Regions from separate parts of the Streptomyces sp. NPDC004721 genome, predicted to be linked through region 1. Evidence: predicted binding sites of a transcription regulator. Region 1 holds the regulator's gene; the other holds the start of a gene.
What was found. Region 1 encodes HspR, which represses chaperone genes until heat shock. Its sites were predicted from a motif close to TTGAGNNNNNNNNNCTCAA; they were not measured.

Region 1 (21,849 bases):
CCGCCAGTCGGCGGGCGAGCCGGTCGATCTGGAGCCCGGCGATCCGGCTCAGCTCCTCCTTCGTCAGGGCCGAGAAGACCACCAGGTCGTCCAGCCGGTTGAGGAACTCCGGCTTGAAGGAGACGCGGACCGTCTCGAGGACCTGCTCCTTCTTCTCCTCCTCGCTCGTCAGCGGGTCGACCAGGTACTGGCTGCCCAGGTTCGAGGTCAGCACCAGGATGGTGTTGCGGAAGTCGACCGTGCGGCCCTGACCGTCCGTCAGGCGGCCGTCGTCCAGCACCTGCAGCAGGATGTCGAAGACCTCCGGGTGGGCCTTCTCCACCTCGTCGAGCAGCACCACGCTGTACGGGCGGCGGCGCACCGCCTCGGTGAGCTGGCCGCCCTCCTCGTAGCCGACGTAGCCGGGCGGGGCGCCGACCAGCCGGGCCACGCTGTGCTTCTCGCCGTACTCCGACATGTCGATGCGGACCATGGCCCGCTCGTCGTCGAAGAGGAAGTCGGCGAGCGCCTTGGCGAGTTCGGTCTTGCCCACGCCGGTCGGGCCGAGGAAGAGGAACGAGCCCGTCGGCCGGTCCGGGTCCGCGATGCCGGCCCGGCTGCGGCGTACGGCGTCGGAGACGGCCCGGACGGCCTCGGCCTGGCCGATGAGCCGCCTGCCGATCTCCTCCTCCATGCGCAGCAGCTTCTGCGTCTCGCCCTCCAGCAGGCGGCCGGCCGGAATCCCGGTCCAGGAGGCGACCACGTCGGCGATGTCGTCGGGGCCGACCTCCTCCTTGACCATGGTGTCCTTGGCGGCCTCCTCCTCGGCCTGCGAGGCGGCCTCCAGCTCCTTCTCCAGGTCCGGGATCTCGCCGTACAGCAGCTTGGAGGCGGTGTCGAAGTCGCCGTCGCGCTGGGCGCGTTCGGCCTGGCCGCGCAGGTCGTCCAGCCGCTCCTTCAGCTCGCCGACCCGGTTGAGGGCCTGCTTCTCCTTCTCCCAGCGGGCGGTCAGGCCGCGCAGCTCCTCCTCCTTGTCGGCGAGGTCGCGGCGCAGCTTCTCCAGCCGCTCGCGCGAGGCCGCGTCGGTCTCCTTGTCGAGCGCCAGCTCCTCCATCCGCAACCGGTCGACGCCGCGCTGGAGTTCGTCGATCTCCACCGGAGAGGAGTCGATCTCCATCCGCAGCCTGGAGGCGGCCTCGTCGACGAGGTCGATCGCCTTGTCGGGCAGGAAGCGGGAGGTGATGTAGCGGTCGGACAGGGTCGCGGCGGCCACCAGCGCGGAGTCGTTGATCTGCACCTTGTGGTGGGCCTCGTAGCGGCCCTTGAGCCCGCGCAGGATCGCGATGGAGTCCTCCACGCTGGGCTCGGCGACCAGCACCTGCTGGAAGCGCCGCTCCAGCGCCGGGTCCTTCTCGATCCGCTCCCGGTACTCGTCGAGCGTCGTGGCGCCGACCATGCGCAGCTCACCGCGGGCCAGCATGGGCTTGAGCATGTTGCCGGCGTCCATCGCGGAGTCGCCGCCGGCGCCCGTGCCGACGACGGTGTGCAGTTCGTCGATGAAGGTGATGATCCGGCCGTCGGAGTCCTTGATCTCCGCCAGTACGGTCTTGAGCCGCTCCTCGAACTCGCCGCGGTACTTCGCGCCCGCGACCATCGCCCCGAGGTCCAGCGCCACCAGCCGCTTGTCCTTCAGGGACTCGGGCACGTCGCCCTTGACGATCCGCTGGGCGAGCCCCTCGACGACGGCGGTCTTGCCGACGCCGGGCTCACCGATGAGGACCGGGTTGTTCTTGGTGCGGCGCGACAGCACCTGCACGACGCGGCGGATCTCCTGGTCCCGGCCGATCACCGGGTCGAGGCGGCCCTCGCGCGCCGCCGCGGTGAAGTCCGTGCCGAACTTCTCCAGGGCCTTGTACTGGCCCTCGGGGTCGGGTGTGGTCACCCGGCGTCCTCCCCTCGCCTTCGAGAAGGCGTCCTGAAGCTTCCTGGCATCGGCGCCCTGCCCGGACAGTACCTCGCCGGCCGCGCCGCCCTTCGCGGCGATGCCGATGAGCAGGTGCTCGGTGGACAGGTACTCATCCCCGAGGTCCCGCGCCCTGCTCTGCGCGTCCGCGATCACGGCGAGCAGCTCGCGGTTGGGCTGCGGCGGCGCGACCGTGGACCCGGTCACGCTGGGCAGTGACGCGAGCACGCGCTCGGCGCCGGAGCGGACGGAGACCTGATCGGCCTCGACGGCCGACAGCAGGTCGATGATGTTCTCGTTCTCCTGCCCCTCGAGCAGCGCGAGGAGCAGGTGGGCGGGGGTGAGGTCGGGGTGCCCCTCCCGTACGGCCCGGTTGCCGGCCGCGCTGATCGCGTCACGGCTCCTGTTGGTCAGCTCGGCGTCCACGGTCGCTTCTCTCCTCCTTGACGAGCGCTCTCTGCCACTTCTCCCAGTCCTGACTCAGTCAGCGTACACAAACTTGAGTCTATTCCACTCAAGGTCGGGGCGGGAGCTTTCCCGGAGAAGGGGGTTCGCGGCTCGCGGGGTGCCGGGCGGGTTAGGTTGCGACTCATGGCCACCACCACGTACGCCCTCGACCCGGGCGCCCCCGACGCGTCGTATCTCGGCTTCTGGCGGGAACGGCACCTGTGCACGCTGACCACCCTGCGCCCGGACGGCACCCCGCACGTCGTTCCCGTCGGGGTGACCTACGACCCGGAGGCGCGGCTGGCCCGGGTGATCACGAACAAGGCGAGCGCGAAGGCGGCACACGTCCTGGCGGTCGGCCCGCAGGGCGCGCCGGTCGCGGTGTGCCAGGTGGACGGGCGGCGGTGGGCGACGCTGGAGGGACGCGCGTTCGTCCGCACGGAGCCGGAGCGGATCAGGGAGGCGGAGCGGCGGTACGCCGAGCGCTACGAGCGGACCCCGGGACCCAACCCGTCCCGTGTGGTGATCGAGATCGAGCTGACCCGGGCGCTGGGGCGCGGCTGAGCGGCGCTCTTTTTCAGCCAGTGATCGAATCCGCTGATACCCGGAGATTTCCAGGGAAAACTACAGCGGCGTCACCGTGTTCAGGTCACGGTGACGCCGCTGCGGGGGGAAGCACCTGAGCGATCTGTTACGACGGGGGAATCGCGTCAGGCACTGCGGGGGGTGGCGGTGACAGTCCTGAGGACCGAGGGTTCCACCGCCACCTGGCGGTGGTCCCTCTGGTCCAGGTTCACAAAGATCATTCCGTAACGGACGGCACACCGTACGGGCTGCGGCGCCCCCCGAGGCCGCCGCAGACACCGGTACGCCCGTACGTCTCCGTCCTCGTCCCGCGTAACGACGACCGGCTCACCGAAGACGGCCACCATCAACGAGTCACCGCTGTGGGGGAGGGCGGTGACCAGGTCGATGAAGTGCCAACCGGAGCGGTAGGCGGTGGCCATCTCACGGCGAAAAGAACGGTCGTCGGGTGGAGTGGTCACGTCAGCCCCCAGAACTCGTTGCCGAATCCGCAGGAGTTGTGTTCACGGCCACCGCCGGCCACTTGCTGTCCGCTCGGTCGTCGACCTTCTTCTCCATCTGGCCGCTCAGCGCCACGAGGGCCACAGCGGCGGAGAAGGTGGCGACAAGTATCGAGCGAAGCACTCTCTTACCCATAGTCGGCTTCATCCTCACTTGAAGGTCCCCTCTTCCCCCCGTCGGAATACGACGATGGCTCATTCAGGCACGTCATGGCCACACAATCGGTGCATCATGTTCCTGCACGTTCAGGACCCTGGGGGGTGGAGATTTGACAACGAATCGGACTAACGAGACACATCCCCACGGGGTGACCGAGATGTGCGACGAAGGTGGCCGACTTTATGCGAGTGCCCTGCGCTCCGGCCGCATCTCCCGCGCCGACGCCGAACCGGCCCCGTGTCTGATGGAGTTCGCCCTGCTCCATCCCGATCCCGACGATCCCGACTGGCTGCGCCCCGTCCCACCGGGCATCGCGCTGGCTCGGCGTCTCGGTCCGCTCGAGCGCGAGATCGCCGAGCGCCGACGGCGGTCGATCGAACTGTCCGATGCATTCGAGCCGTTCCTCTCACTCAGCGCGCAGACGACATCGGCCACCCACGCCATCACGGTCCTGGAGGGCAGCGGCCGGATCAACACCGCACTCGACCTGGCCACGTCCCAATGCCAGGTCGAGATGCTCACCGTCCAGCCGAGCAACCGTTTCACGGAGCGGACCATCCTGCAGGGCCTGGAGCGTGACACGGCGCTGGTCGACCGCGGCGTGCGCATCCGCACCCTCTACCAGCACACGGTCCGCTACAACCTCGAACAGCTGGCTTACGTGGACCAACTCGCCAACGGCAAGGTGGAGTACCGCACGATCGACGAACTGGTGGAGCGCCTGATCATCTGCGACGAGACGGTCGCCTTCATCCCCACCCGGGACGATCAGCAGGTCGCGCTGGAGCTACGCCATCCGGGACTGGTCCGGTACCTGATCAAGGTCTTCGAGTTCATGTGGAACCGCGCGGTCCCGTTGAGTGCCGGCACCCCCTACGAAACGGCCCCCGACGGCATCACGGAGATCCAGCACTCCATCGCCAAGCTCCTCGTCGAGGGCCACGTCGACGAGGCCATCGCGCGTCGGCTGGGCATGAACGTACGCACCTGCCGCGCCCACATAGCCAAGCTGGCCACGGCTCTGGGCAGCGGCAGCCGGGCCCAACTCGGTTACCTCATCGCCCAGTCGGGGATTCTGGAGCAGGACCACTGACGGCGAGGGGACAAATGTCGTGACGTCGGCACCGCATCCGGACCACCGTCCGGAGGACCTGTGCTCCCCGGGCACGGCACTGTACGAACGAGCCCTGCGCCAGGGGCAGGTGGCCGCCCGGGAGGCCGCCGTCGCACCCTGCCTGGTCGACTTCGGCCTGCTGCACCCCTCGGTCGCCGACACGAGCCGGCTCGAACCGGTGCCGCCCGCCGCCGTCCTGCACCGGCTCCTGAGGGGCTCCGCCGAGCGCATCGCCGAGGAACGACAGCGCGAGGAACGGCTGACCGAGACGTTCGCGACGCTGATGCGCGTCGACGGACCGCGTACCGCCGGGCCGGACTCGCCGGTGCTCAGACTCCTCAGCGGTACCCGCCGGATCAACCAGGCCATCACCGAGACCATGGCTGAGGCGAGCCGGGAGCTGCTGTGCGTGCAACCGCACGCGGGCCTCGTCGGCCGACGCGTCGAGGAGGCCCGGGCCGTGTCGCTGGTGCGCGACCAGGCACTGCTGGACCGAGGTGGCCGCATTCGCACCCTCTACCAGCACACCCTGCGTCATGTGCCCTCGGTGCCCGCCTATCAGGAGCGGTTGACCGGCGACGTCGAGGCCCGCTCCCTCGACGAGGTCACCGCCCGCCTCGTCCTCGTCGACCGCCGGGTCGCCTTCATCCCCGCCAACGGTGACGCCACCCTCGCGCTCGAAGTGCGCCACCCGGCCCTCGTGGGGTACTTCGCCACCACCTTCGACCGGCTGTGGCGGCTGGCCACCCCCATGTACCCACTGACCGTCCGACAGCCGTCCGCGGACGGCGTCACCCCCCGGCAGCGCGCCATCGCCGGCCTCCTCGTCGAGGGTCACACCGACGCCGTCATCGCCGACCGCCTCGGCATGAACGTACGCACCGCCCGTGAGCACATCGCCAAGCTCGCCGCCACCCTCGGCAGCGGCAGCCGGGCCCAGTTGGGCTACCTCATCGGGCAGTCGGGAATTCTTGACCCGGAACCGTGAACGGCCCCACCACGGCGGTGCGCGGCGGCCCGTCCAGCCCCGCCTGGGCGATCCGCACGCCCAACTGCGTACGGCTGGCCGCGCCCAGCGTCTCCGACAGCCGGGCGATGTGGGCCCGGCAGGTGCGGACGCTGATGCCCAGCCGCTCGGCGATCACCGCGTCCTGGTGGCCCTCGGCCAGCAGCGCCGCGATGGACCGCTCGCGGTGGGAGATGCCCTCGATGCCCGTGTCGGGCAGCGGCGCGGTCAGCGGGATCGCCAGCCGCCAGAGCCGTTCGAAGACCGTCCCCAGGTACTCCACCAGCGCGGGATGGCGCAGTTCCAGCGCCATCGTGCGGTCGGCGTTGGCGGGCACGAAGGCGACCGTGCGGTCGAAGAGGATCAGCCGGTCGATCACCTCGTCCAGCGTGCGTGCCTCGACCGCGTCGCCCATCAGCTCCAGGTAGTTGAGCAGCCCCTGGCCGTGCCGGGCCACGTGCGTGTACAGGTCCCGCATCCGCACCCCGCGCCCGCGCAGTGCCAGTGCCCGGTGCAGCCCCTCGGACAGCTCGTGCTCGCGGCGGATGCCGCCCGGCTGGACGGTCAGCACCTCGGTGGTGCACGCCTCGGTCGCCTCGTCCATGGCCGCCTGGATGCGGGACAGGCCGTCCAGGACCCGGATCGCCGTGCCCTCCACGGTCGCGGCGGACACGCGCACCTGGCGGCCCAGCCCGGCGTACCGCTCGACGGCGGCCACCACCGAGCCCACCCGCCGGTGGCTCTCACTGACCTCGTCGTACATCCCGCGCAGCAGCCGGGTCATGACCTCCTGCGGCGCGGTCGGCACCAGGAAGTCCATGTCGTCGGGGTCCGGGTGCAGCAGGGCGAGCTCAAGCAGGCAGGGCACCGGCTCGGCGAGCCGGCGCGGCACCCGGCCCCGTCGTACGGCCCGGGAATACACGTGCTCGCCGGCCTCGCACAGTCGCTCGGCACCGTGTGGATGCTCCGCCGTCCCGTGCCCGGTCATGCCCCATCACACCCCCGGTCTCCGCGTCTTCCGCAGCGCAACTATGCGCGGCGCGGACCGGCTGTGCAACACGGCTCCTACCGGAGCGACCCCCGAAAACCAGCGGTTTCGACCGGTGTGCACCAACCTCCACTTGACGGACCGCAACGTGGCCGGAACCGACTGTTGAACCCGAACGGGTCCTACCAGCAGGGGAGTTACTTCAGAAGACCGATCGCCACGCAGGCCTCCCGGTACTTCGCGGTGCAGATGTCGGCCACCTTGTAGATGTCGTCATCGATGACCGTGTCCTGGATGTTGTTCTTCGTCAGGGCGACCACGGAGACCAACTGGGCCGGAATGTCCTTGTGGGTGGGGCTGCTGACCCGGTCCCGGGTGAGGGAGTCGAACTGGATGTCCTTGCCCTGGACCTTGGCGACCGCCATCTGGGCGGCGGTCTCGGCCTCCGTCGGGTAGGACTTGTACACGCTCATGTACTGCTCGCCGGTGACGATCCGCTGCACGGCGTCGAGTTCGGCGTCCTGGCCGGTGATGAACGGCAGGTCGGTGATGCCCGCCCTCTTGAAGGCCTTGATGACGCCGCCCGCCATGCCGTCGTTGGCGGAGTAGACGGCGTCGATTTTGCCCTCGCCGAGCGAGGCGAGCGCCTGGGCCATGTGCGCCTCGGCGTTCTCGGGCTTCCAGTCCTTGGTGTCGTAGGACTTGGCGATGGTGACCTTCCCGTTGAGCTGGGAAAGCGCGCCCTCCTTGAACTGCTTGGCGTTCGGGTCGGTGGGCGAGCCGTTGATCATGACGATCTTGTCGGTGGTGTCGACGCCGGAACCCAGCGCCTCGAGCAGGGAGCGGCCCTGCACCTCGCCCACCAGTTCGTTGTCGAAGGAGATGTACGCGTCGATCGGACCCTCGGAGAGCCGGTCGTAGGCGATGACCGGGATGGCCGCGTCCTTGGCCTTCTGCACCATGTCGGCGATGGCGTGCGAGTCGACGGCGTCGAGCAGGATGACGTCGACCTTGTTGTCGATCATCCGCTGCATCTGGCCGGCCTGCCGGCTCGCGTCCGCGTCCGCGTTGGCATACTCGACCTTACCCTGGTTCCGGGTCAGGGCCGCGACCTTCTCCTTGATGATGGGGTAGTCGAACTTCTCGTACCGGGTGTTGGCCGTCTCCGGCAGCAGCAGACCCACCGTCAGGTCGTTGCCCTTGGTCGGGCTCGCGTCGCTGCTGCTCCCCGACCCGCCGAGCGCCCCGCAGGCGGCGAGCGAGAAGGACAGCGTGGGCGCGACCACGGCTATGGCGATACGACGCATCGAGGTGCTCACTTCTGGTGCCTTCCGGACGTGGGCGCAGCATTGCGACCCAGGTGACTGAAAAGCCAACGCGGAGGCGACCACCGGCGTCAAGCGGAACCACTTAACGAGATGGCAACGCAACGCTCCGCTGTGCCTGTGAAGACCTTGCGGAGCCTTGCTGAATCGCCTCCAAACGCCCTTTACGGGCCCCGCACCCGACGGCCGCCCACCGCCGGGCCAAGATCCGTACAACCAACTCCCCGCCACGCGAGTCGTGGTCACGGGAGCCTTGCTCCGGCGTTCCCGTCACGACCAGAGGACCGAATGAAGCCAGCCGGCCGTACCACGGCCACGACCGTCGCGCTCACCGCCGCCTGCGGGATGCTCTCGGCGACCGCTCCCGCCTCGGCGGCCGTGAACTGCGCCTCGCCCGTCTACAAGCGGCAGTTCTATGCGAACACCACGTTCTCCGGCCAGCCGAAGAAGACGGACTGCGACAGCGCGGTCAACGAGAACTGGGGCACCGGCGCGCCCGCCAAGGGCCTGCCGAAGGACAAGTTCGGCGTGCGCTGGACGGTGACCCGGAACTTCGGCTCCGGCGGGCCGTTCGTGTTCGCGGTCGCCGTGCAGGACGGCATACGGGTGTACCTGGACGGCAAGCGCAAGGTCGACCTGTGGAAGAACGTGTCCTCGACGGTCAGCAGGACCGTCAACGTCACGATCCCCTCCGGCACCCACACACTGCGCGTGGACTACGTCAACTGGACGGGCCGGGCCAACGTCAAGTTCGGCTACGCGCCACGGACTTCGGCGAGCGTCGACAGGGCCAGGCCGCTCGCCCCGGCAGGCCTCTCCGTGTCGTACGACAAGAACACGGGCAAGGCCAGGGCGACATGGGCCAAGAACAAGGAGATGGACCTCGCCGGGTACCGCCTGTACCGGCGCCCCAAGGGCAACGGCGGCTGGACGCGCCTGACCACGACCGCGGCGACCTCCGCCACGGACACCCCGCCGCCCACCGGCCAGGTCTTCTCCTACCAGGTCCGCGCCTACGACAAGGCCGGCAACGAGTCCACCGGCGGCACCGACCGCCCGGTCACCACCGTCGACACGACACCGCCCGCCCCGCCCGGCGGCGTGGACCGGAACTGGACCTTCGGCCGGGTCACCACGGTGAACCTGACCTGGGACGGCAGTCCCGACCCCGACCTGGCCGGCTACCGGGTCTACCGGTCGACGAGCAGCCCCGTCGCCCCGACCGCCGAGAACCGGGTGGGCGAAACCGGGCCGACCACCCGCTGGACCGAGACACCGCCCCCCACCGGCGACTTCTACTACTACGTCGTCACGGCCGTCGACATCCACGGCAATGAGTCTGCGGCCTCCGGCACCGCCTGGTACCAGACGTACGACACCACCGCACCGACCGTCGTCCCGGAGGTGACGGCCGTCGACGGGGAGTACGAGGTGACGCTGACCTGGCCGTGGCAGTCGGACCCCGCCTCGCCGCTGAGCGGGTACGCGGTCTATCGCGACGGCACCCGGATCGGCAACGCGCGCTACGGCGACGACGGGTCGGGTTACTTCGTGGACACCTCGGTCAAGCGCTCCACGACGTACACCTACTGGGTCCTGGCCATCGACGACGCGAACAACGGCGGCCCCCTGGCACAGGTCACCGTCGACCACGTCGGCGACTACACCGCCCCCGCCCCCGTGACCGGCCTGACCGCGACGGCGGCCGGCAACGGCATCCTGCTCGAATGGGACGGCGGCACGGCCGCCGACTTCGACCACTACCGGGTCTACCGGGGCGTGTATGCCGACGGCCCCTGGACGTACACCGACATCACCAGGACCCTCGACGGCCACATGCAGCCCCGCAGGCTGGACCGGAACCTGCCCGACGGCGAGAGCCTGCGCTACGCGGTCGTCGCCGTCGACCGGGCCGGCAACGCCGTGGACGTCGCCTCGGCCCCGTCCGTCGCCGTCACCGAACTCGACCTGCGGCCCCCGCAGACCTGGCCGGACAGCTCGGACATCCTGTACACGAGGGCCGACAACCAGGCCGAGGGCAACTCGGTCCGCGTCTCGTACACCCCCTCGCTCGACCCGCGCGGCCCGGCGATCGGCTTCCTCGTCGACCGCTGGGATCCCGCGGCCGGCACCTGGGTCAGGATCACCGCCACGCCGGTCACCGGCACCCAGTGGTACCTCGACACCACGGCGCCGAGCGACACCACGGTCTTCTACCGGGCCACCGTCGCCTACCCGGACGGGACCGAGTCGGCGCCGGTGGGCACCCACGCGTTCACCTGAGCCGGGGCCGCCGGCGGCACGACGAGGGGCCGGGAGGCTGTACGGCCTCCCGGCCCCTCGTCGCGCTCGTGCCCGAGTGTGTCGTGCGCGGTCCGCGGCCGGATGCGTGTCAGTCCGGCTGCTGCCGCTTGGGCCGCCACACCACCAGCGCGCTGGTCTGCTGGACCTCCTGGTAGGGGACCAGGTCCCGGCGGTAGGAGGCGTGGACGGCGGCCTCGCGCTGCCGCATCGCCGCCGCGGCGCCGTCCAGCGCCGCCTGGAGTTCCGCGATCCGGGACTGGAGCGCGGTGACCTGGTTCTCCAGTTCGATGATGCGCTTGATGCCGGCCAGGTTGATGCCCTCGTCCTGCGACAACTGCTGCACCTGGCGGAGCAGTTCGATGTCACGGGCCGAGTAGCGGCGCCCTCGGCCGGCGGTGCGGTCGGGGGACACCAGGCCCAGGCGGTCGTACTGGCGGAGTGTCTGCGGGTGCAGTCCGGACAGCTGGGCGGCCACCGAGATGACGTACACCGGTGTGTCTTCCGTCAGTTCGTACGGGTTGCGACGGCGGCCGTCCATCTCACTCATGCTCCCTTCGCGGCCTCGAACAGCTCGGCCCGCGGGTCCTCGCCCGCGGTGGCCTCGCGATACGCCTGAAGCGCGTCACGAGCCTTCCCCGACAGGTCCTTCGGGACACTCACCTCCACGGTGACCAGGAGGTCGCCGTGGCTGCCGTCCTTGCGGACCGCGCCCTTGCCGCGGGCCCGCATCGTACGCCCGTTCGGTGTGCCCGGGGGCAGCTTCAGCGTCACCGGGGGACCGCCCAGGGTGGGCACGCGGACCTCGCCGCCGAGGGCCGCCTCGGCGAACGTGACCGGCACGGTCACGGTGAGGTTGTCGCCCCGGCGGCCGAAGACCGGGTGCTCCCCGACGTGCACCACCACGTACAGGTCGCCCGCGGGTCCGCCGCGCTCGCCCGGGGCGCCCTTGCCGCGCAGCCGGATGCGCTGGCCGTCGCTGACCCCGGCCGGGATGCGGACCTGCATCGTCCGGGACGACTTGGCCCGCCCGGAGCCCATGCAGACCTCGCAGGGGTTCTCCGCGATGAGTCCGCGGCCCTTGCAGTCCGGGCACGGGTCCGTCAGCGAGAATCCGCCGCCCGAGCCGCGCGCCACCTGTCCGGTGCCGACGCAGGTCGGACACACCCGCGGTGTGCCGTTCTTGTCGCCGGTGCCCGAACAGGCCTTGCACGGCTGCTGGCTGGACATGCGCAGCGGCACCGTCGCGCCCTCGATGGCCTCCGTGAAGCTCAGCGTGACCTCGGACTCGATGTCCTGGCCGCGCCTGGGCTGGGCGCGCGTGGTGCCCGTGCCGCCCCGGTTGAACAGGCCCCCGAAGACGTCACCGATTCCGCCGCCGAAGCCGCCGCTGCCGCTCCCGCCCTGGGCACCTCCGAAGAGGTCGCCCAGGTCGAAGTTGAAGGAGCCGCCGCCGGCGCCCGGTCCGGGGCGGAAGCCGCCGTTGCCGAACAGGGCGCGGGCCTCGTCGTACTCCTTGCGCTTCTTGGCGTCGCCGAGCACGTCGTTCGCCTCGGAGATCTCCTTGAAGCGCTCCTCGGCCTTGGCGTTGCCCTTGTTGGCGTCCGGGTGGAACTCGCGGGCGAGCTTCCGGTACGCCTTCTTGATCTCGGCCTCGGTGGCGTCCTTGGGGACGCCGAGGACCTTGTAGTAGTCCTTCTCGATGAAGTCCTTGGTGCTCATCCCCGACGTCCCTCCTCTCGTGCGTCGTCAGTTATTACGTCAGCCCTCCTCCGGGCCACCGCTCTCCTTGTCCTCGCCCTGTTCGGCGGCCTGGGCCGTGCCGGACTCCTCGGCCGGCTTGACCGTCTGCGCGCCGGGCTGGGGCTCGGCGACCGCCACCCGCGCGGGGCGGATGGTGCGCTCGCCGATCCGATACCCGGGCTGCAGAATCGCCACGCACGTCGTCTCGGTGACGTCCGGTGCGTAGGAGTGCATCAGGGCCTCGTGGATCGTCGGGTCGAAGGGCTCGCCCTCCTTGCCGAACTGCTGCAGCCCGAGCTTCGCCACCACGGTCTCCAGCGACTCGGCGACGGACTTGAAACCGCCCACCAGTTCGCTGTGGTCCCGCGCGCGGCCGATGTCGTCGAGCACGGGCAGGAGCTCGGACAGGATGTTCGCGACAGCGACCTCCCGTACCGCGATCCGGTCGCGATCGACCCGGCGCCGGTAGTTCTGGTACTCGGCCTGGAGCCGTTGCAGGTCCGCCGTGCGCTCGCCGAGCGCCGTGCGCACCTGGTCCAGCTGGGCCGTCAGCGCGGCCGACTGGTCCGCGTCACCGGCCGGGGCCGCGCCCTTGTCCTGGGCGGCGGCCGGCGCGGCGTCCTCGGGGGTGGTGCCGGAGGCGGCGTCGGACTGCGGTGGAGGCTGCGGCTGGTGTTCCTCGAAGCCGGGGGTCTCCTCCGTCACGCCGCACCGTCCTTGCGCTCATCGTCGACGATCTCGGCGTCCACGACGTCGTCGTCGGCCTTGGCCTGGCCCGCGCCGGCGTCACCGGCACCGCCCGCGGCCTGCGCGGCCTGGGCGTCGGCGTACATGGCCTGGCCGAGCTTCTGGGAGACGGCGGCGACCTTCTCCGTGGCGGCACGGATCGCGGCGGTGTCCTCGCCCTTGAGCTGCTCCTTCAGCTCGGTGACGGCGGACTCCACCTCGGTCTTGATCTCGCCGGGGACCTTGTCCTCGTTGTCCTTGAGGAACTTCTCGGTCTGGTAGACGAGCTGCTCGCCCTGGTTGCGGGTCTCGGCGGCCTCGCGACGCTTGTGGTCCTCCTCCGCGTAGCGCTCGGCCTCCTCGCGCATGCGGTCGACCTCGTCCTTCGGGAGCGAGGAGCCGCCGGTGACGGTCATCTTCTGCTCCTTGCCGGTGCCGAGGTCCTTCGCCGTGACGTGCATGATGCCGTTGGCGTCGATGTCGAAGGAGACCTCGATCTGCGGGACGCCGCGGGGCGCCGGCGGCAGACCGGTCAGCTCGAACATGCCGAGCTTCTTGTTGTACGCGGCGATCTCGCGCTCGCCCTGGTAGACCTGGATCTGCACCGACGGCTGGTTGTCCTCGGCCGTGGTGAAGATCTCCGAGCGCTTGGTCGGGATCGTGGTGTTGCGCTCGATCAGCTTGGTCATGATGCCGCCCTTGGTCTCGATGCCGAGGGACAGCGGGGTGACGTCGAGCAGCAGGACGTCCTTGACCTCGCCCTTGAGGACACCGGCCTGGAGCGAGGCGCCGATGGCGACGACCTCGTCCGGGTTCACGCCCTTGTTGGCCTCCTTGCCGCCGGTCAGCTCCTTGACGAGCTCGGCGACCGCGGGCATACGGGTGGAACCACCGACGAGCACGATGTGGTCGATGTCGTTGACGGAGACGCCGGCGTCCTTGATCACGTTGTAGAACGGCGTCTTGCAGCGCTCGAGCAGGTCGGCCGTCAGCTGCTGGAACTGGGCGCGGGTGAGCCTCTCGTCCAGGTGCAGCGGGCCCTCGGCGGACGCGGTGATGTAGGGCAGGTTGATCGAGGTCTCGGTGGACGAGGACAGCTCGATCTTGGCCTTCTCCGCCGCCTCGCGCAGACGCTGCAGGGCCATCTTGTCCTTGGACAGGTCCACGCCGTGACCGGCCTGGAACTGCTTGACCAGGTAGTCGACGACGCGCTGGTCCCAGTCGTCACCACCGAGGTGGTTGTCACCGTTGGTGGCCTTCACCTCGACGACACCGTCGCCGATCTCCAGCAGCGAGACGTCGAACGTACCGCCACCGAGGTCGAAGACGAGGATCATCTGCTCGTCCTTGTCGAGGCCGTACGCCAGGGCGGCGGCGGTCGGCTCGTTGACGATGCGCAGCACGTTCAGACCGGCGATCTCGCCGGCCTCCTTGGTGGCCTGGCGCTCGGCGTCGTTGAAGTACGCCGGGACGGTGATGACCGCGTCCGTGACCTTCTCGCCCAGGTAGGACTCGGCGTCCCGCTTCAGCTTCTGCAGCACGAAGGCGCTGATCTGCTGCGGGTTGAAGTCCTTGCCGTCGAGGTTGATCTTCCAGTCGGTGCCCATGTGGCGCTTGACCGACCGGATGGTCCTGTCGACGTTGGTGACGGCCTGACGCTTGGCCACCTCGCCGACCAGCACCTCGCCGTTCTTGGCGAAGGCGACGACGGACGGCGTGGTCCTGGCACCCTCGGCGTTGGTGATGACGGTGGGCTCGCCGCCCTCCAGAACGCTGACGACGGAGTTAGTCGTGCCCAGGTCGATGCCGACCGCACGTGCCATGGTGAATCCTCCAGCTGACTTGAGTGGAACGGACTCAAGTGTGCCCGAGGCTCACCGTCGGGTCAACAGACCTGAGCCGCATCGACTCAAGTCTTATCCATCCCTTATACGCAAGGGTGCTCTGACCTGCGGCGATGTGGATTGCCGGGGCGGAGGAGGCGGATATTCAAGTTGACGGCGAGGGACCTGAACGCCGGGTGCGCCGGTCTCCGCGTCGTACGGAGCCCTGCCGCGGGGGGCTCTGGGAGCCCCCGCGCCGGACTGCCTCAGGGCGCGGAGGACCCGGAAGGGCTCGGTGCGGGGACGGGCGCCGGAGGAGTCAGCGCGCACGCGTGGCGGTGCCCCGGAACCGGACGCGTCGCCACGCGCGCGTGTGGCGGCACCGGCGGCGCTCCGGGCGGTCCGCTCCTCGGGCCGCCCGCGGGTGCCGGGCACCCGGGTCTGCCCCCGGGTGCCCGGCACCCGGGACTGCGAGCGCGTACCGGAACCCGGGGCCTGCGCGCGGACGCTGTTGAGTTCGGTCGGCCGCCGCGGCGCGTACGCAGGCACCCGCAGCAGCCCGAGGACGACCGCCAGGGCCGCCCCGGCCACCCACAGTACGGCCGTCGGCTCGGCCCAGCCCGTGTGCACCAGCACCCCGACCAGGACCGCGGCGAAGGTGGCGAGACCGAGCAGGACGGTCGCGCCCGGCGGAGTCGGCCCGAGCCGGCGCAACCGGTGCGCGAGATGGTCGGGGCCGCGGCGCAGCAGGGGACGCCCGGCCAGCTTCCGCGACGCGAGGACCAGCACGGCGTCGGCGCTCGCCGTGGCGGTGAGCGCGAACAGCACCGCAACGGTGGAGACCGTGCCGTACCCGGTACGGGTGAGGAGGGCCGCGGAGGCGACCACGAAGCCGGTGAACAGCGAGCCGCCGGACCCGAACGCGACCCGCGCCGGATGCCAGTTGTGCATCAGGAAGCCGGTGAGGGCGGCGGCCAGCACGCTCAGCAGCACCGCGAGGTCGTCCATCACCTCGGCCGCCGCGCACACGCCCACCCCGAACGCGGTGAGCACTCCCATGGTGCCCGCGAGGCCGTCCGCGTGATCGAGTCCCCGGAAGGCGGCGGCCACACAGGCGATCCAGACCACGGCGGCGATCCCGGCCACCGGCCCGATCTCGTCGTACGGCACCACGCAGGCCGCCGCGAGGGCCGTACCGACGAGCAGGAACGGCGTCTTCAGCCGCCATACGTCCGCCGCGGTCCCGAGTACGGCGACCGCCGCGCCCGCGGCGAGCAGCCTGCCGACCCCGTCGCCCAGCGGGGCGGTACCGGTCCAGCCGCCCGCCGCGGCGACCAGGCAGGTGCTGAGCACCACGGCCAGGCCGCCGAGCAGCGGCAAGGGGCGCGCCCGCCTCCTGCGGTCGACGAGACCCAGCCGGAGCGCGAGCACTCGGAGCAGCGCCGAGAGCAGGGCGGCGAGGAGGAGAGCGGTGATGGCGGTGGCGATCCCGTATAGCACGGTTCTTAAATTAGGGGTATATGGGGCGATCGGGTGTGAATAACACGATCGGAACGCGACTGGATTCCCGGGCGGCCCCCAGGCACCCCCCGGACGGCCCTCAAGGTGCCGCTCAGCGACCCAGATCACCCCGCGCCCGGCTGCATTGCGACAGAGGATGGGGGTAGTCTCAGACGGACTACATAAGTTACCGCTCAGTAATCTCGAGGCCGCCTCAGGAGCCCCCATGCAACTCGCCGCGATCATCGTGTCGCTGGTCCTGACCGTGGTCGGCGTCGCACTGCTCGCCCGTGCCATCGGCCAGTTCGTCCGGTACTTCAAGCTGGGCCAGCCCGTACCCGCCGGCACCCGTACCGACAACCCCTACCAGCGCAGCGTGACCCTGGTCCGGGAGTTCCTCGGCCACACCCGGATGAACCGGTGGGGCATCGTGGGCGTCGCCCACTGGTTCGTGGCCGTCGGCTTCCTGACGCTGCCGCCGACTCTCGCACAGGCGTTCGGCCAGCTGTTCCGGGCCGACTGGACGCTGCCGGTCATCGGCGACTTCCTGCCGTTCGAGATGTACATCGAGTTCATCGGCGTGATGACCGTCCTCGGCATCGCCGTGCTCATCGCGATCCGGCTGCTGAGCCTGCCGTCCCGGCCCGGCCGCAAGTCCCGCTTCGCCGGCTCCAAGGCCGGCCAGGCGTACTTCGTCGAGTACGTCATCCTCACCATCGGCCTCGCGATCTACGTCCTGCGCGGACTGGAGGGCGCGCTGCACCACGTGGAGCACTACGAGGCCGGGTACTTCGCCTCGTACCCGCTGGTGCTCGCCTTCAAGAGCCTGTCGGCCGGCACCCTGCAGAACCTGGTCTACCTGACCGCGATGATCAAGATCGGCACGTCCTTCGTGTGGATGATCGTGGTCTCCCTGAACACCAACATGGGCGTGGCCTGGCACCGCTTCCTGGCCTTCCCGAACATCTGGTTCAAGCGCGAGGCCGACGGCGGCACGGCCCTGGGCGCCCTTCAGCCGATGACCTCCGGCGGCAAGGCGATCGACTTCACCGACCCCGGCGACGACGACGTCTTCGGCGTCTCCCAGGTCGAGCAGTTCTCCTGGAAGGGCCTGCTGGACTTCTCCACCTGCACCGAGTGCGGCCGCTGCCAGTCGCAGTGCCCGGCCTGGAACACCGGCAAGCCGCTCTCCCCCAAGCTGCTGGTCATGTCGCTGCGCGACCACGCGCACGCCAAGGCCCCGTACCTGCTGGCCGGCGGCGGCAAGTCGATGGAGGGCGAGGAGAAGGCGTCCGCCGAGCAGCTGAAGGACGTCCCGGCGGCGGCGCTCGCGGAGGCCGAGCGCCCGCTGATCGGCACGCTCGAGGAGAGCGGCGTCATCGACCCGGACGTCCTGTGGTCCTGCACCACCTGCGGTGCCTGCGTCGAGCAGTGCCCGGTCGACATCGAGCACGTCGACCACATCGTCGACATGCGCCGCTACCAGGTCATGATCGAGTCCTCGTTCCCGTCCGAGGCGGGCACGATGCTCAAGAACCTGGAGAAGAAGGGCAACCCCTGGGGCCTGGCCAAGAAGCAGCGCCTGGAGTGGACCAAGGAGGTCGACTTCGACGTCCCGGTCGTCGGCAAGGACATCGAGGACCTCTCCGAGGTCGACTACCTGTACTGGGTCGGCTGCGCCGGCGCCCTGGAGGACCGCGCCAAGAAGACCACCAAGGCCTTCGCGGAGCTGCTGCACATCGCGGGCGTGAAGTTCGCGATCATGGGCGGCGACGAGAAGTGCACCGGTGACTCGGCCCGCCGCCTGGGCAACGAGCCCCTGTTCCAGGAACTCGGCATGGAGAACGTCACCGCGCTGAACATGGCCTTCGGCGAGGAGACGGACGACGAGGGCAACGTCACCCCCGAGTCCAGGAAGCCGAAGTCGGCGAAGAGGATCGTCGCCACCTGCCCGCACTGCCTCAACACGCTCGGCAACGAGTACCCGCAGCTCGGCGGCGACTACGAGGTCATCCACCACACCCAGCTGCTCCAGCACCTGGTGGACGAGGGCAAGCTGGTCCCGGTCACCCCGGTCGAGGGCATCATCACCTACCACGACCCCTGCTACCTGGGCCGCCACAACAAGATCTACACGCCTCCGCGCGAGATCATCGGCAAGGTCCCGGGCCTCAGGAACGAGGAGATGCACCGCCACAAGGAGCGCGGTTTCTGCTGCGGCGCCGGCGGCGCCCGGATGTGGATGGAGGAGCGGATCGGCAAGCGCATCAACGACGAGCGCGTCGACGAGGCCCTTTCGCTGAACCCGGACATCGTCTCGACGGCCTGCCCGTTCTGCCTGGTCATGCTCACGGACTCCGTGAACGGCAAGAAGAACGACGGCAAGGCCAAGGAGTCCGTCCAGGTCGTGGACGTCGCCCAGCTGCTCCTTGACTCCGTCAGGACGCCGGTCGACCCGGCGGGCGAGGCGGCCGACGAGAGCGAGCCGGAGCCCGCGCCGGTGAAGTAGGCGGCCCGGCGGCCCGGCGCCCCCGCGTCCGACGCCCCCGTGTCCGTACCGGCACGGGGGCGTCGCCGTGTTTCCGGGAGCGCTACGCGCTCTTGGGGGCGGCCTGCTGCACGACCTCGAAGGACCACAGGGTGGAGCCGGTGGCCGCGGGCTTCGGCCGCTCCCCTCCCTCACCCCCGCCGGCGCCCTGGTGCGCGGCCTTCATCGGCCCCTCAAGCCAGGCCTGGAACGACTCCTCGTCACGCCAGCGCGTGTAGACGAGATAGGTGTCGGTGCCCTCGACAGGGCGCAGGAGCTCGAACCACTCGAACCCGTCGGAGTTCTCGACCCCGTGCGCCCGGGAGGCGAACCGCTTCTCCAGCGTCTCGCGCTGCTCGGCGGGCACGGTCAGTACGTTGATCTTGACTACGCTCATGGTCCCATCCTGCCCGGTGGCCCCCGGGCCGCCACTCAGCGCCTCCGTGGTCGTCCGTGGTCCGGAAAGCTCCGGCACGACACCTCGGAGCACCCCGTGAACGCCCCTGAGAAGAGCCCGGAACGCCCCTTAGGGGATGTCACAGCTCGGACCCAATGCCCTGCCGGAACACCCGGCCCCGCACGCGACTTGCCGGGCTCGGGTACGTTCGAGACGTGGCTGGATTCAGGAGCGGACGCGGCGGCAGGAACGACCGTGCCCCGCAAGCGCGGACCCAACGACCTCCGTACGGGCGGCAGGCGCCCCAGGCCCCCTCGTACGGCTATCCCCCGGCGCAGCAGCGGCCGCCGCACGGAGGCGGCGGCGCCCAGTGGCCCCAGGCCGGCGGCGGCTACGGCGGCGGCCAGGGCGAGCCGGAATACTTCGGCGGCTACCCGCAGGGCGGCCCCGACCCGTACGCGGCCAACAACCCAGGCCACACCCAGGCGTTCGCCGTCGGCGAGGACCCCTACAGCCAGTGCGGGACCTACCGCGCGGGCTCGGCGCCGGCCGGCCCGATCGGCCCGCGTCTGCACTGGACGGACCTGCTGCGGGGCATAGTCCTGTCCCCCAAGCAGACCTTCCTCCGGATGCGCGACTACACGATGTGGGGCCCCGCCCTCATCGTGACGTTCCTCTACGGGCTGCTCGCGGTCTTCGGCTTCGACGGCGCCCGCGAGGACGCCATCAACGCCACGCTCTCCAACGCGGTCCCGATCGTGCTGATCACCGCCGTGGCCATAGTGATCAGTTCCTTCATCCTCGGTGTGGTCACCCACACCCTGGCCCGCCAGCTCGGCGGCGACGGAGCCTGGCAGCCCACGGTCGGACTGTCCATGCTGATCGCGTCGATCACGGACGCGCCGCGTCTGCTCGTCGCCATGTTCCTCGGCGGCGACGCGGGCTTCGTCCAGCTCGTCGGCTGGGCCACCTGGGTCGCGTGCGGCGCCCTGCTGACCCTCATGGTCAGCCGCTCCCACGACCTGCCCTGGCCCAAGGCCCTGGGCGCCTCGGCGATCCAGCTGATCGCCCTGCTGTCGATCGTGAAGCTCGGCACGTTCTAGCGTTCCGGCCTTCCAGCAGCCCACCAGCACACAAGGGGCCCGGCGACGATGCGCCGGGCCCCTTGCTCGTCTCCTGCCGTCAGAGCTTGCCGCCGATCTCACACGCCCTGCACGGCGGCTGCCCGCAAGTGCACTGCATGACCGCCTCTACGACCCCGCGGTCGTGGTAGAGGCACTCGTCCTTGCAGGTGTGGCGCGGGATGAACCCCGCCGGGATCTCGCCGGGCCACGGCTCGTGACCGTCCCGGCAGCGGGCGAACCGCTCGGGGTCGGTGGAGTGCAGGTCGTGCATGCTCGACCGTGCCTTGTCCTCCAGCTCCCGCACTCGCTCCACCAGGCTCTTCAGCTCGGCGGCGATGCCGGCGTACTGGTCGGTGCCGGTCCTCACGTGCGCGGCCCGCAGCGCCATCGCCGCGTTGCCCAGAAACCTGCCGGCGTCCTGAAGGTCGGTCACGTGATGCAACTGAATGCCGTTCACGCCTCGTACCCACACGGCGTCCATGTTGCTCACCGATCCGCCCTCCTTGGTTTTCTGCGAGACAGTATGCGTGGCGCCGGTGCCTCCGCATAAGAAAAATCAATCTATTTACCGAAACTAAAGGTCTCGGTCGCCACCGTCCAGCAAAATTCGGAGTGAGTCGGCTCACTCCTCCCCTCACGGTGGATCTTCCGCTGGTTCCCCGCGGCACCCGGCTGATCAACGCGACCGCTCGATCATGCACTGATGCGCACACCACGGGCTGCCGGATCAAGAGAAGGGCAGGCGACGCCTCCCCGACTTGACACGCCCATTGACGAGACGTCTCCTTGAAGAGAGGAAACAGTTGCGGCGGTCGCTTTTCCAGCGCGCCGCGCACTCGGGTTCGTGAGCGTCCAGTGGTTTCCGGAGCGATAATGGCCACTTACGAATATCTGTGCAGCCATTGCGGCCCTTTCGATGTGAAATTGACGATCGGAACGGCACCCAAGACATATGGGTGCCCTCTCTGTGCGGACGCCGCGAGGCGCCTGTACTCCGCGCCCGGCCTGTCGACGGCCTCGAGCGCGTCCGCCGCCCTCCGCGAACGGGAGGAGCAGGCCCGTGAGGCCCCGGCAGTGGTCTCCGAAGTGCCGCCGCGCACAAGGCCGGAGCCGCGACCGCACCCCGCGCTCTCGCGGTTGCCGCGTCCCTGACTGTCTCCACCCCACGCGGAGTCAGGAGGTGCGTCCCGGTGGGAAATGTGGGACTCCTCTTTGTCGGTGCGGTGCTCTTCATGAATGGGCTGCTGCTTCTCGGCAAGGTCGACGCCCGGGCAGGAGCAGTGTTCAACCTATTCGTAGGCACACTGCAGGTAGTGACGCCGACTTACCTCATCTTCACCTCCGGCGGCGACCCCAAGAAGATCCTGGCGGCATCTGGAATCTACCTGTTCGCCTTCACCTACCTGTATGTGGGTATCGGCCTGCTCGCCGACCTCGACACCACCGGGGTCGGCTACTACTCATTGTTTGTGGCAATTGCCGCCCTGGGATATTCGTACGCCAATTTCCGACTCTTGAAGGACTACCCCTTCGGGGTCATCTGGCTCTACTGGGCCTTGCTGTGGTTCCTGTTCTTCCTGCTGCTCGGTCTCAAGATGGACCACCTCAGGATCTATACGGGCTGGATCACCGCGATCGAGG
Region 2 (9,018 bases), on a different contig from region 1:
TCGGCGCCGTAGTCCCGCTGTGCGCGCTTGGCCGCCTGGGCCGCCTCCCGCAGCACCGCCGCCCGTGCGCGCGGGTCGGTGACCAGGTCGTGGCCGTACAGGTGCCGGATCTCCACGTCGGGGGCGATGTCGAGGCGGAGTTGGATGTCGATGGCGGCCAGGTGGTCGCGCCGGTTCAGGTCGGCGAGCAGGTCCGTGCCCACCTGCTCGGGCCGGGTGACGAACGTCGCGTGACCGCCGGCCAGCCCGGCCAGCGCCGCCAGTTCGGGCATCCGGGCGTCGGAGCCGAAGCCGAAGCACGACACGGTGAGGTCGCCGCGGAGCTTGGCCGCGATGTTCGTGCGGATCCTGACCCAGTCCAGTTCGCCGGAGGTCGGGCCGCCGTCGGAGAAGAGGTACAGGCAGTTGACCGTGCCCCCGCCGAGGGCGTTCCGGCCGATCTCGTCGATGCCGTACTGCACACCGAGGTTGATGTCCGTGCCGCCGCCGGCTCTCAGCCCGGCCACCACCTGGGCGAAGCGCTCGCGTGGCAGCTCCCGCTTGGCGGTGGCGGGCAGCACCGTGCGGACGTGGTGCTCGAAGGTGATGACGCCCAGGCAGTCCGTCGGCCGCAGTCGGTCGTAGAGGGTCTGCAGGGCCGCCTTGACGCCGTCGAGCTTCTCGCCGTGCATCGAGCCGCTGGTGTCCACGACGAAGACGAAGTTCACCGGAAGCGGCTCGGCGGGGGCGTCCTCGGGCGGTGCCTCGCCCGCCTTCAGGGTGATCTCCAGGAAGTGGGTCGTCGCCTCGTCGGCCCTGAACTCGCCCTGCGCGGCCGCCAGCCCGTGGCTGACGCCGACGGCCCGGCCGGGCGGGGGACCGGGCACCTGCTCCGTGCGGGCCGCCACGAAGTCGTCGAACCGGATCTGCTCCTGCCCGATGATCACGCCCTGCTCGATGAGATCCCGCACGCCGAGGGGGGAACGGGTGCCGAAGGCGCTGTTGCGGCGGATGAAGAGTCCGTCGTGAGGGAGGGGCCGGCCGGTGCGGCCGAACAGGGGCAGGCGATGGCCGGGCGGCTGGGCGCCATAGCTGATGGTGCGACGTCGCGCGGCGGCACCGAGGTGATCGGTGGCCGCGGATTCGGGAACCGCGTCGCGGGGGCCGCGACGGCGGAGGAACGCATCGCCCTCGTAGCCCTCGTCCTCGGGTGGCGGTGGCCCGGCGGGCCCGCGGGAACCCGGCGGAGGTTGCGCGGCGCTCCGCCTGCGCGCTTGGATCTCCCCGTCGAGTGAGGCGGGGAAGAGCCAGTCGTCCTCGTCCGGAGGCGGAGCGCTCAGACGGCCGATGTGGGCGGTGCCGAGTTCCCCTTCGGACGCCGCCCCCGACCCCCGCAGGGAGAACCGCCCGTCGCGCGGGGCGGACGCCGACCGGATCTCCCGACCCGCCCGCAGCCATCCCCACAGCGGGGCGTCCGGGCTGTCCGGGGCGGGCGGGGTGATCCCGGGGTGCACGATCGCCGTCAGCGGCAGGTTCCAGCGCGCTGCCCCTCGTAGCTCCACCGCCCAGTCCTCGGCGCTCTCCCCGAGCACCGGCCCGGCCGGCAGTCCGATGCGAGCCGCGAAGTCCTGGCACAGCCGCGCGCGCTCGGCGCGTACCGCCCGCCCGGCCGCGGCGGGAGCACCCTCCCGGGGCAGCTCCACCACCAGCAGTGCCAGCCGGTCCTCGCCGCCGGGGCCCATGGGCCCCGGCGCGGCCGAGCCGCCCGGAAGCGGGGCACCCGGCGGGAGCGGCGACTCCTCCGAGGACGACGCCCCCACCGACGACGAGGCACCCTCCACACGAGAGGCCCCCTCCGGTTGTAAAGAGCCTTCCGGAAGAGCGGCCTCCGCCACCGTGGCCGGTTCGCACAGCCGCAGTCCGGCTCCGCAGCGCAGGAGTTGCCACAGCGCGCCGCCCGGTTGGGGGCGCGCGTCGCGCGGGATCCGGCCGCCGGGGTGGATCAGGAGCAGCGCGTCCGGGTGCCGGGCGAGGAGCGCGTCGGCCTCCTCCGCCGTACGGGCCGGCGGCGAGAGCGGGAACAGGTCCGCCCGGGCCGCGGCGGTCAGTGCCTCCCGCAGCGCCTCCTCCGGCTCGTCGTACGACCCACCGCCCGGGCCTCCGCCCGCGACGGTGGCCGACGGGAGGAAGAGGACCGCCTTCCGCTGCTCCCTGTGCCTGCTCCGCTCACTCCGCATGGACATCCTCCGTGGTACGGGTGGGAAGCGGGCACCGCGCCTCGAACTCCGTGCGGGTGCGTACCCCACCGTCGAACATTCCCTCGGCCCGCAACTGGCGCAGCCACGCGTCGAGTTCGCCGCTCAAGCCGGTGCTCTCCACCGACAGCCGCGCGGCCCGGTCACGCCGGTCGGGGTCGCCCGCCAGCAGAAGCAGCTCTATCTTCAGCGCGATGCCGTACGGGTCCCGGCCGTCCAGCTTCAGTGCCTCCTCGACATAGCCGTACGCCACGTCGAGGTTGGACCGGACCAGCGCGATCCTGGCCTTCCAGTACCAGAACACGGACGACTCGCGGTCCAGCCGGGACGCCTCCAGGGCGCGCTCCGCCTGGTCGGCCTCCCCGCTCTCGACGTGCCGGCGCACCGTGGTGAGCCTGCGCTCCGCACCGCCGTCGGCCTTCGCGCGGGCCACCGGGCCGGTGACCACGCGCACCGCGAGGAACAGCACCGCCAGCAGGAACAGCAGCAGCATGCCCACGAGGACCAGGAACTGCCGGACACCCGTGCTTTCGGCGAGGGTGGCGAAGATCCCGAGGATCGCCACGGCGAAGGCGAGCACGACCACGGCCCCGAACAGGGCGGTCGCCTGCGCCGAAGTGAGCGTCCGGAACATCCGCCTGCGGATGATGTCGCGCACGAGGTCCCGGTAGAGCAGGTACAGGACACCGAGAGCGACCCCACCAAATCCCGCGATTCCCCCGAGGACTTGGAAGAGTTCGACCATGGAACGGACTGTAGGGCCTCCCCCTGCCGTCCGGCAGGCGATTCACACACCTTCCACGGCAGGTCGCGGCCTGTTCGGTGGTTGCGCACGGCGCGGATGTGATCGGATGGCGGTTACGGAACCCCGGCAACGGGAACCTTGGCGAAAGGTATGGAACCAACCGTGGCAACCACGCGCACCGCTCACACCGTCTGGGAAGGCAACCTGCTCGAGGGCAACGGCGTCGTCACCTTCGACTCCTCCGGCATCGGCCAGCAGCCGGTGTCGTGGCCGTCGCGCGCCGAGCAGGCGAACGGGAAGACCAGCCCCGAGGAGCTGATCGCAGCCGCCCACTCCAGCTGCTTCTCCATGGCGCTGTCGCACGGCCTCGCCGGCGCCGGCACCCCGCCCACCACCCTGCGGACGAAGGCGGACGTCACCTTCCAGCCGGGCGAGGGCATCACGGGCATCCACCTCAGCGTCGAGGGCACGGTCCCCGGCATCGACAACGACGCGTTCGTCGCCGCGGCCGAGGAAGCCAAGAAGAACTGCCCGGTCAGCCAGGCCCTGGCCGGTACGACGATCACCCTGGACGCGAAGCTCGCCTGAGCCGAGGCCACGTCCGACGATGCCGCGCCCCTCGTCCCGGGCGCGGCATCGGTGTTCCCGGGTAGAGCGGCAGCCGGCGGGTACGCGGCATTGACAACAGCGCACTCAAGTTTTGTGCTGGAGAGCAGGAGGCGCCCGGAAGGGGACGAAGATGGCACGTGCGGTCGGGATCGATCTCGGGACGACGAACTCGGTGGTGGCCCTGCTGGAAGGCGGCGACCCCACCGTCGTCGCCAACGCCGAGGGCGCGCGCACCACGCCGTCGGTCGTGGCGTTCGCCAAGAACGGCGAGGTGCTCGTCGGCGAGGTGGCCAAGCGGCAGGCGGTGACGAACGTGGAGCGCACCGCACGCTCGGTCAAGCGCCACATGGGGGACGCGAACTGGCGCTTCCCGGACCAGGGCTCCGTCGACGGCACCCGCTACCGGGCGCAGGAGCTGTCCGCGCGCGTCCTGCAGAAGCTGAAGCGGGACGCGGAGGCGTACCTCGGCGAGGACGTCACGGACGCGGTGATCACCGTGCCGGCGTACTTCGACGACGCCCAGCGGCAGGCGACGAAGGAGGCCGGGGAGATCGCCGGCCTGAAGGTCCTGAGGATCATCAACGAGCCGACGGCCGCCGCGCTCGCCTACGGCCTGGACCGGGGCGAGGAGCAGACCGTGCTCGTCTTCGACCTCGGCGGCGGCACCTTCGACGTCTCCCTGCTGGAGATCGGCGACGGCGTCATCGAGGTCAAGGCCACCAACGGTGACACCCACCTCGGCGGCGACGACTGGGACCAGCGGATCGTCGAGCACCTGGTCAAGCGGTTCAAGGGCCAGTACGGCGTCGACCTCGGCAACGACAAGATGGCGGTGCAGCGGCTGCGCGAGGCCGCCGAGAAGGCCAAGATCGAGCTGTCGTCGTCCTCCGAGACCACGATCAACCTGCCCTACATCACGGCCTCCGCCGAGGGCCCGCTGCACCTGGACGAGAAGCTGACCCGGGCCCAGTTCCAGGAGCTCACCGCCGATCTGCTGGACCGCTGCCGCAAGCCCTTCCACCAGGCCGTCAAGGACGCGGGCATCAAGCTCTCGGCCGTCGACCACGTGATCCTCGTCGGCGGCTCCACCCGGATGCCGGCCGTGACCGACCTGGTGCGGGAGCTGACCGGCAAGGACCCGCACAAGGGCGTCAACCCCGACGAGGTGGTGGCCGTGGGCGCCGCCCTCCAGGCGGGCGTGATCCGCGGCGACGTCAAGGACGTCCTCCTCCTCGACGTCACCCCGCTGTCCCTCGGCATCGAGACCAAGGGCGGCATCATGACCAAGCTCATCGAGCGCAACACCACGATCCCGACCCGGCGTTCGGAGATCTTCACCACCGCCACCGACAACCAGCCCTCGGTCGGCATCCAGGTCTACCAGGGCGAACGTGAGATCGCCGCGTACAACAAGAAGCTCGGCGTCTTCGACCTCACCGGCCTGCCGCCCGCCCCGCGCGGGGTGCCGCAGATCGAGGTCGCCTTCGACATCGACGCCAACGGGATCATGCACGTCTCGGCCAAGGACCTCGCCACCGGCCGCGAGCAGAAGATGACCGTGACCGGCGGCTCGGCACTGCCCAAGGACGACATCGACCGCATGATGCGGGAGGCCGAGCAGTACGCCGAGGAGGACCGCAAGCGCCGGGAGTCCGCCGAGACCCGCAACCAGGCCGAGCAGCTCGTCTACCAGACGGAGAACTTCCTCCGCGACAACGGCGACCGCGTGCCCGCCGACACCAAGTCGGAGGTCGAGGCCGCCGCCGCCGAGGTGAAAGCCCTCCTGGAGCAGCAGGCGGAGACCCCCGCGCTGCGCACGGCCATCGACAAACTGGCCTCCGTCAGCCAGCGGATGGGCCAGGCGATGTACGCCCAGGCCCAGCAGAGCGGCACGGAGAGCACCGGACCGCGGGCGGCACCGCCCGACGAGGACACGGTGGTGGACGCGGAGATCGTCGACGACGAACGCGACACCAGGGGCGGAGCCGCCTAGGGTCTTTCGCCTGATCCGAACGAGGGGACCCAGGGCTACAGGTCGCTCGACCGCCGGGTGCGGCTCACAGGTTCTCGCGGTACTTCCGCAGCAGCTCGCGGGTCTGCTCGGCGGTGGCGGCGGCGGCCGTCATGCGGTCCAGGACCTCGAGGTGCGCGGAGATCTCCGTGCGGGAGTCCAGGTACAGGGCGCCGGTCAGGTACTCGGTGTAGACCAGGTCGGGCAGCTCCGGCTCGGCGAAGCGGAACAGCGAGAACGGCGCGTACGTCCCCGCGTGCGGCCCCCGCGCGAACTCGGCGACCTGCAGCGTCACCCGGTCCCGCTCGGTGTAGAGGAGCAGCTTGTCCAGCTGCTCGCGCATCACCTCGGGGCGGTCGCTCACCGGCCGCCGCAGCACCGTCTCGTCGATGATCGCCCACAGGTGCGGCGGATCGGCCCGCTCCAGCAGCCGCTGCCGGGCCATCCGCAGCGACACGTGCCGCTCGACCGCGTCCGGCCTGCGCTGCCCGACCGTCCCCGCCTCCAGAACCGCCCGCGCATAGTCCTCCGTCTGGAGCAGTCCCGGTACGAAGTGCGGCTCGTAGGAGCGGATCAGCCGGGCGGAGCCCTCCAGGCTCACATACAGGCTGAACCACTCCGGCAGCACGTCGTGGAACCGCTGCCACCAGCCCGGCGCGTTGGCCTCCTCGGCCAGCGCGACGAACGCGGCGGCCGCCTCGTCGCCCACCCCGTAGGCGCTCAGCAGCATCTGCACGTACGGGATCTTCAGCGCGACCTCGGCCGTCTCCATCCGCCGTACCGTCGCGGGGGCCACCCGCAGGACGCGCGCGGCCGCCTCGCGTCCCAGTCCGGCCTTCTCCCGCAGTTCCTGAAGCCGTTTGCCGAGCACCACCTGGCCCACGGTGGGCGCCGCCCGCCGCTCACTCACGCCATGCACCCCGGCTCTCTCCCGCCCACGACGAGTGAAGGTACTCGACGGTGGCCGGATCGGCGGGCAGGAACGTCTCGATCGCCAGCTCCGCCACCGTCACGTCCATGGGCGTGTTGAAGGTGGAGATGGAGGAGACGAACGACAGCACCCGCCCGTCGTGCTCGATCCGCAGCGGCAGCGCGAAGTACGGCACCTGCCCGGGCGGCTCCGCCGTCTCCGGCGTGCCCCGCGGCACCGGGTAGGCCGCCACCTCCTCGTACAGCTCGCGCAGCGCGGCCGAGCGGTGCAGCGCGACCTGCCGCTCCATCTGGGCGAGCAGATGCCCGCGCCACTCGCGCAGATTGCGGATGCGCGGCGCCAGACCGTCCGGGTGCAGGGTCAGCCGCATGGCGTTCAGCGGTGCGGTGAGCAGCCGTTCCGGGATGCCCTCCAGCAGCATCGTGATGCCCCGGTTCGCGCTCACCACGTCGTACGTCGCGTCGACCACCAGCGCCGGATACGGCTCGTATCCCCGGATCAGCCGCTCCAGGCCCTCGCGCAGCGGGCCGAGCGCCGGGTCCTCCAGCGGGGTCTGCCGGTACCTCGGGGCGTAACCGGCGGCCAGCAGCAGGGAGTTGCGCTCCCGCACCGGCACCTCCAGGTGTTCCGCCAGCCGCAGCACCATCTCCTCGCTCGGCCGGGACCGTCCGGTCTCGACGAAGCTGATGTGCCGGGCCGAGGAGTCGGCGCGCAGCGCCAGTTCGAGCTGGCTGATCCGCCGCCGCTCCCGCCAGGACCGCAGCAGCGGGCCCACGCCCTGGGCTGCGGGGGCGGTGGGGGACGCGGTGGTGCCGGACGCGACAATGGCCATACGCACGACCGTAGTCGAGGAGGGGGCGTATGACCGAGCCGTGGAAGCCGTCCTGGGAGGCGACGGCGGTGTACCGCGCCAGAGTGCGCGGCTGCCTGCTGGGCGGCGCCGTCGGGGACGCGCTCGGCTATCCGGTCGAATTCGACTCCCTGGAGCGGATCCGCGCCGTGCACGGTCCGCGCGGCGTGACCGGCCTGGTGCCCGACGGGGACGGCGCGGTGGGCCGGATCACCGACGACACCCAGATGACCCTGTTCACCGTGGAGGGCCTGCGCCAGGCCCACGAGCGCGAGCGGCTGCGGGGCATCGGCGGCGGCTGGCCCCGCCTGGTGCGCTGGGCCTACGAGCGCTGGCTGGAGACCCAGCGCAGGCAGGGCCCCGAGGACACTGAGATGGCCGGGCCCGCCGGGGGCTCCTACGAGGGTCCGCGCGGCGGACTGATCACCGAGCGGTGGCTGTACGCCCGCCGCGCCCCTGGAAACGCCTGCCTGTCCGGGCTCGCCCAGGACTTCGTGCCCGATCCGGCGGCCGAACTCGGCCCGCCCGGCCCGGTCAACTCCGACTCCAAGGGCTGCGGCACCGTGATGCGCTCGGCGCCCTTCGGGCTGACCCGCACCGACCCCGCCACCGCCTTCGGCATGGCCGCCCGCTGCGCCCAGACGACCCACGGCCACCCCACCGGTTACTACGCGGCCGGCGCGCTCGCCGCGATCGTCGCGTACCTCGTGTCCGGGGACTCCGTGGAGGGTGCGGTCCTGCGCGCGCTGCGGCTGCTCGCCCGCCATGCAGGGCACGAGGAGACCAGTGCCGCCCTGGAACAGGCCCTCGACCTGGCCGCACAGGGCACTCCGACGTCCGAGAGGCTTCAGCGGCTCGGCGCCGGATGGGTCGCCGAGGAGGCCCTCGCCATCGGCGTCTACAGCGCCCTGGCCGCCCCACGCGTCGAGGACGCCCTGCTGCTCGCCGTCAACCACTCGGGTGACAGCGACTCCACCGGATCCATCTGCGGAAACATCCTCGGCGCCCGGCACGGCGACCACGGCCTGCCGCACACCTGGGTGGAACACGTCGAGGGCCGCGCCAGGATCGCCGCCCTGGCGGACGACCTCGCGGCCGAGTGCGTGGCCGGCTGAGCCTAGGGCCTCTCGTTTGGATCACGCCCCGCTCCCTGATCCGGCCTGATCCAAACGAAAGACCCTAGGGCCCGTTCCGGCCCGGGACGCGGCGGCCCTCCTGTGGCAGTCTGAACAGGAACGCGAGGTCCAGGAGAGGTCCAGGAAGGGAGCCGGCCCCATGCCCGTCGCACCGCTGTCGCACAAGGAGATCGAGGACCGGCTGGCCGAACTGCCCGGCTGGTCCGTCGACGGGGACCGCCTCACCCGCTCCTTCCGGCTCGGCTCGCACTTCGCGGCGACGGCGATGGTCGTGCACATCGCCCAGGTGCAGGAGGAGCTCAACCACCACTCCGACCTGACCCTGGGCTACAACACGGTCTCGCTCAGCGTGAACACCCACAGCGCGGGCGGCGCCGTCACCGAGAAGGACTTCGAACTCGCCCGCCGGGTGCAGGACCTCGCACCGGGACACGGGGCGAGCTGAGCCGCCGCCGGGGCGGGGTGGGGGATCCGCGTGCTGGACTACGACGAGGAAGCCGAG

Region 2: a site for HspR is predicted at 3,658-3,676, ahead of dnaK (molecular chaperone DnaK). Genes of this name have one in related genera too.

The regions. Positions count from the first base shown of each region.
Region 1 is NZ_JBSGBZ010000001.1:289,147-310,995, reverse strand. It holds gene clpB (ATP-dependent chaperone ClpB) at 1-2,368, opposite strand, end outside; gene ACWEK3_RS01445 (pyridoxamine 5'-phosphate oxidase family protein) at 2,534-2,953, shown strand; gene ACWEK3_RS01440 (hypothetical protein) at 3,100-3,435, opposite strand; gene ACWEK3_RS01435 (helix-turn-helix transcriptional regulator) at 3,792-4,727, shown strand; gene ACWEK3_RS01430 (helix-turn-helix transcriptional regulator) at 4,747-5,736, shown strand; gene ACWEK3_RS01425 (LuxR C-terminal-related transcriptional regulator) at 5,699-6,742, opposite strand; gene ACWEK3_RS01420 (sugar ABC transporter substrate-binding protein) at 6,940-8,049, opposite strand; gene ACWEK3_RS01415 (fibronectin type III domain-containing protein) at 8,356-10,350, shown strand; gene ACWEK3_RS01410 (heat shock protein transcriptional repressor HspR) at 10,460-10,909, opposite strand; gene dnaJ (molecular chaperone DnaJ) at 10,915-12,090, opposite strand; gene grpE (nucleotide exchange factor GrpE) at 12,130-12,816, opposite strand; gene dnaK (molecular chaperone DnaK) at 12,813-14,660, opposite strand; gene ACWEK3_RS01390 (undecaprenyl/decaprenyl-phosphate alpha-N-acetylglucosaminyl 1-phosphate transferase) at 14,754-16,160, opposite strand; gene ACWEK3_RS01385 ((Fe-S)-binding protein) at 16,387-18,669, shown strand; gene ACWEK3_RS01380 (antibiotic biosynthesis monooxygenase family protein) at 18,752-19,084, opposite strand; gene ACWEK3_RS01375 (Yip1 family protein) at 19,300-20,187, shown strand; gene ACWEK3_RS01370 (hypothetical protein) at 20,267-20,689, opposite strand; gene ACWEK3_RS01365 (FmdB family zinc ribbon protein) at 21,082-21,360, shown strand; gene ACWEK3_RS01360 (AmiS/UreI family transporter) at 21,399-21,849, shown strand, end outside.
Region 2 is NZ_JBSGBZ010000077.1:845-9,862, reverse strand. It holds gene ACWEK3_RS37835 (VWA domain-containing protein) at 1-2,216, opposite strand, end outside; gene ACWEK3_RS37830 (tetratricopeptide repeat protein) at 2,206-2,979, opposite strand; gene ACWEK3_RS37825 (OsmC family protein) at 3,142-3,567, shown strand; gene dnaK (molecular chaperone DnaK) at 3,719-5,581, shown strand; gene ACWEK3_RS37815 (helix-turn-helix domain-containing protein) at 5,646-6,509, opposite strand; gene ACWEK3_RS37810 (helix-turn-helix domain-containing protein) at 6,502-7,362, opposite strand; gene ACWEK3_RS37805 (ADP-ribosylglycohydrolase family protein) at 7,392-8,495, shown strand; gene ACWEK3_RS37800 (4a-hydroxytetrahydrobiopterin dehydratase) at 8,656-8,961, shown strand; gene ACWEK3_RS37795 (class I SAM-dependent methyltransferase) at 8,992-9,018, shown strand, end outside.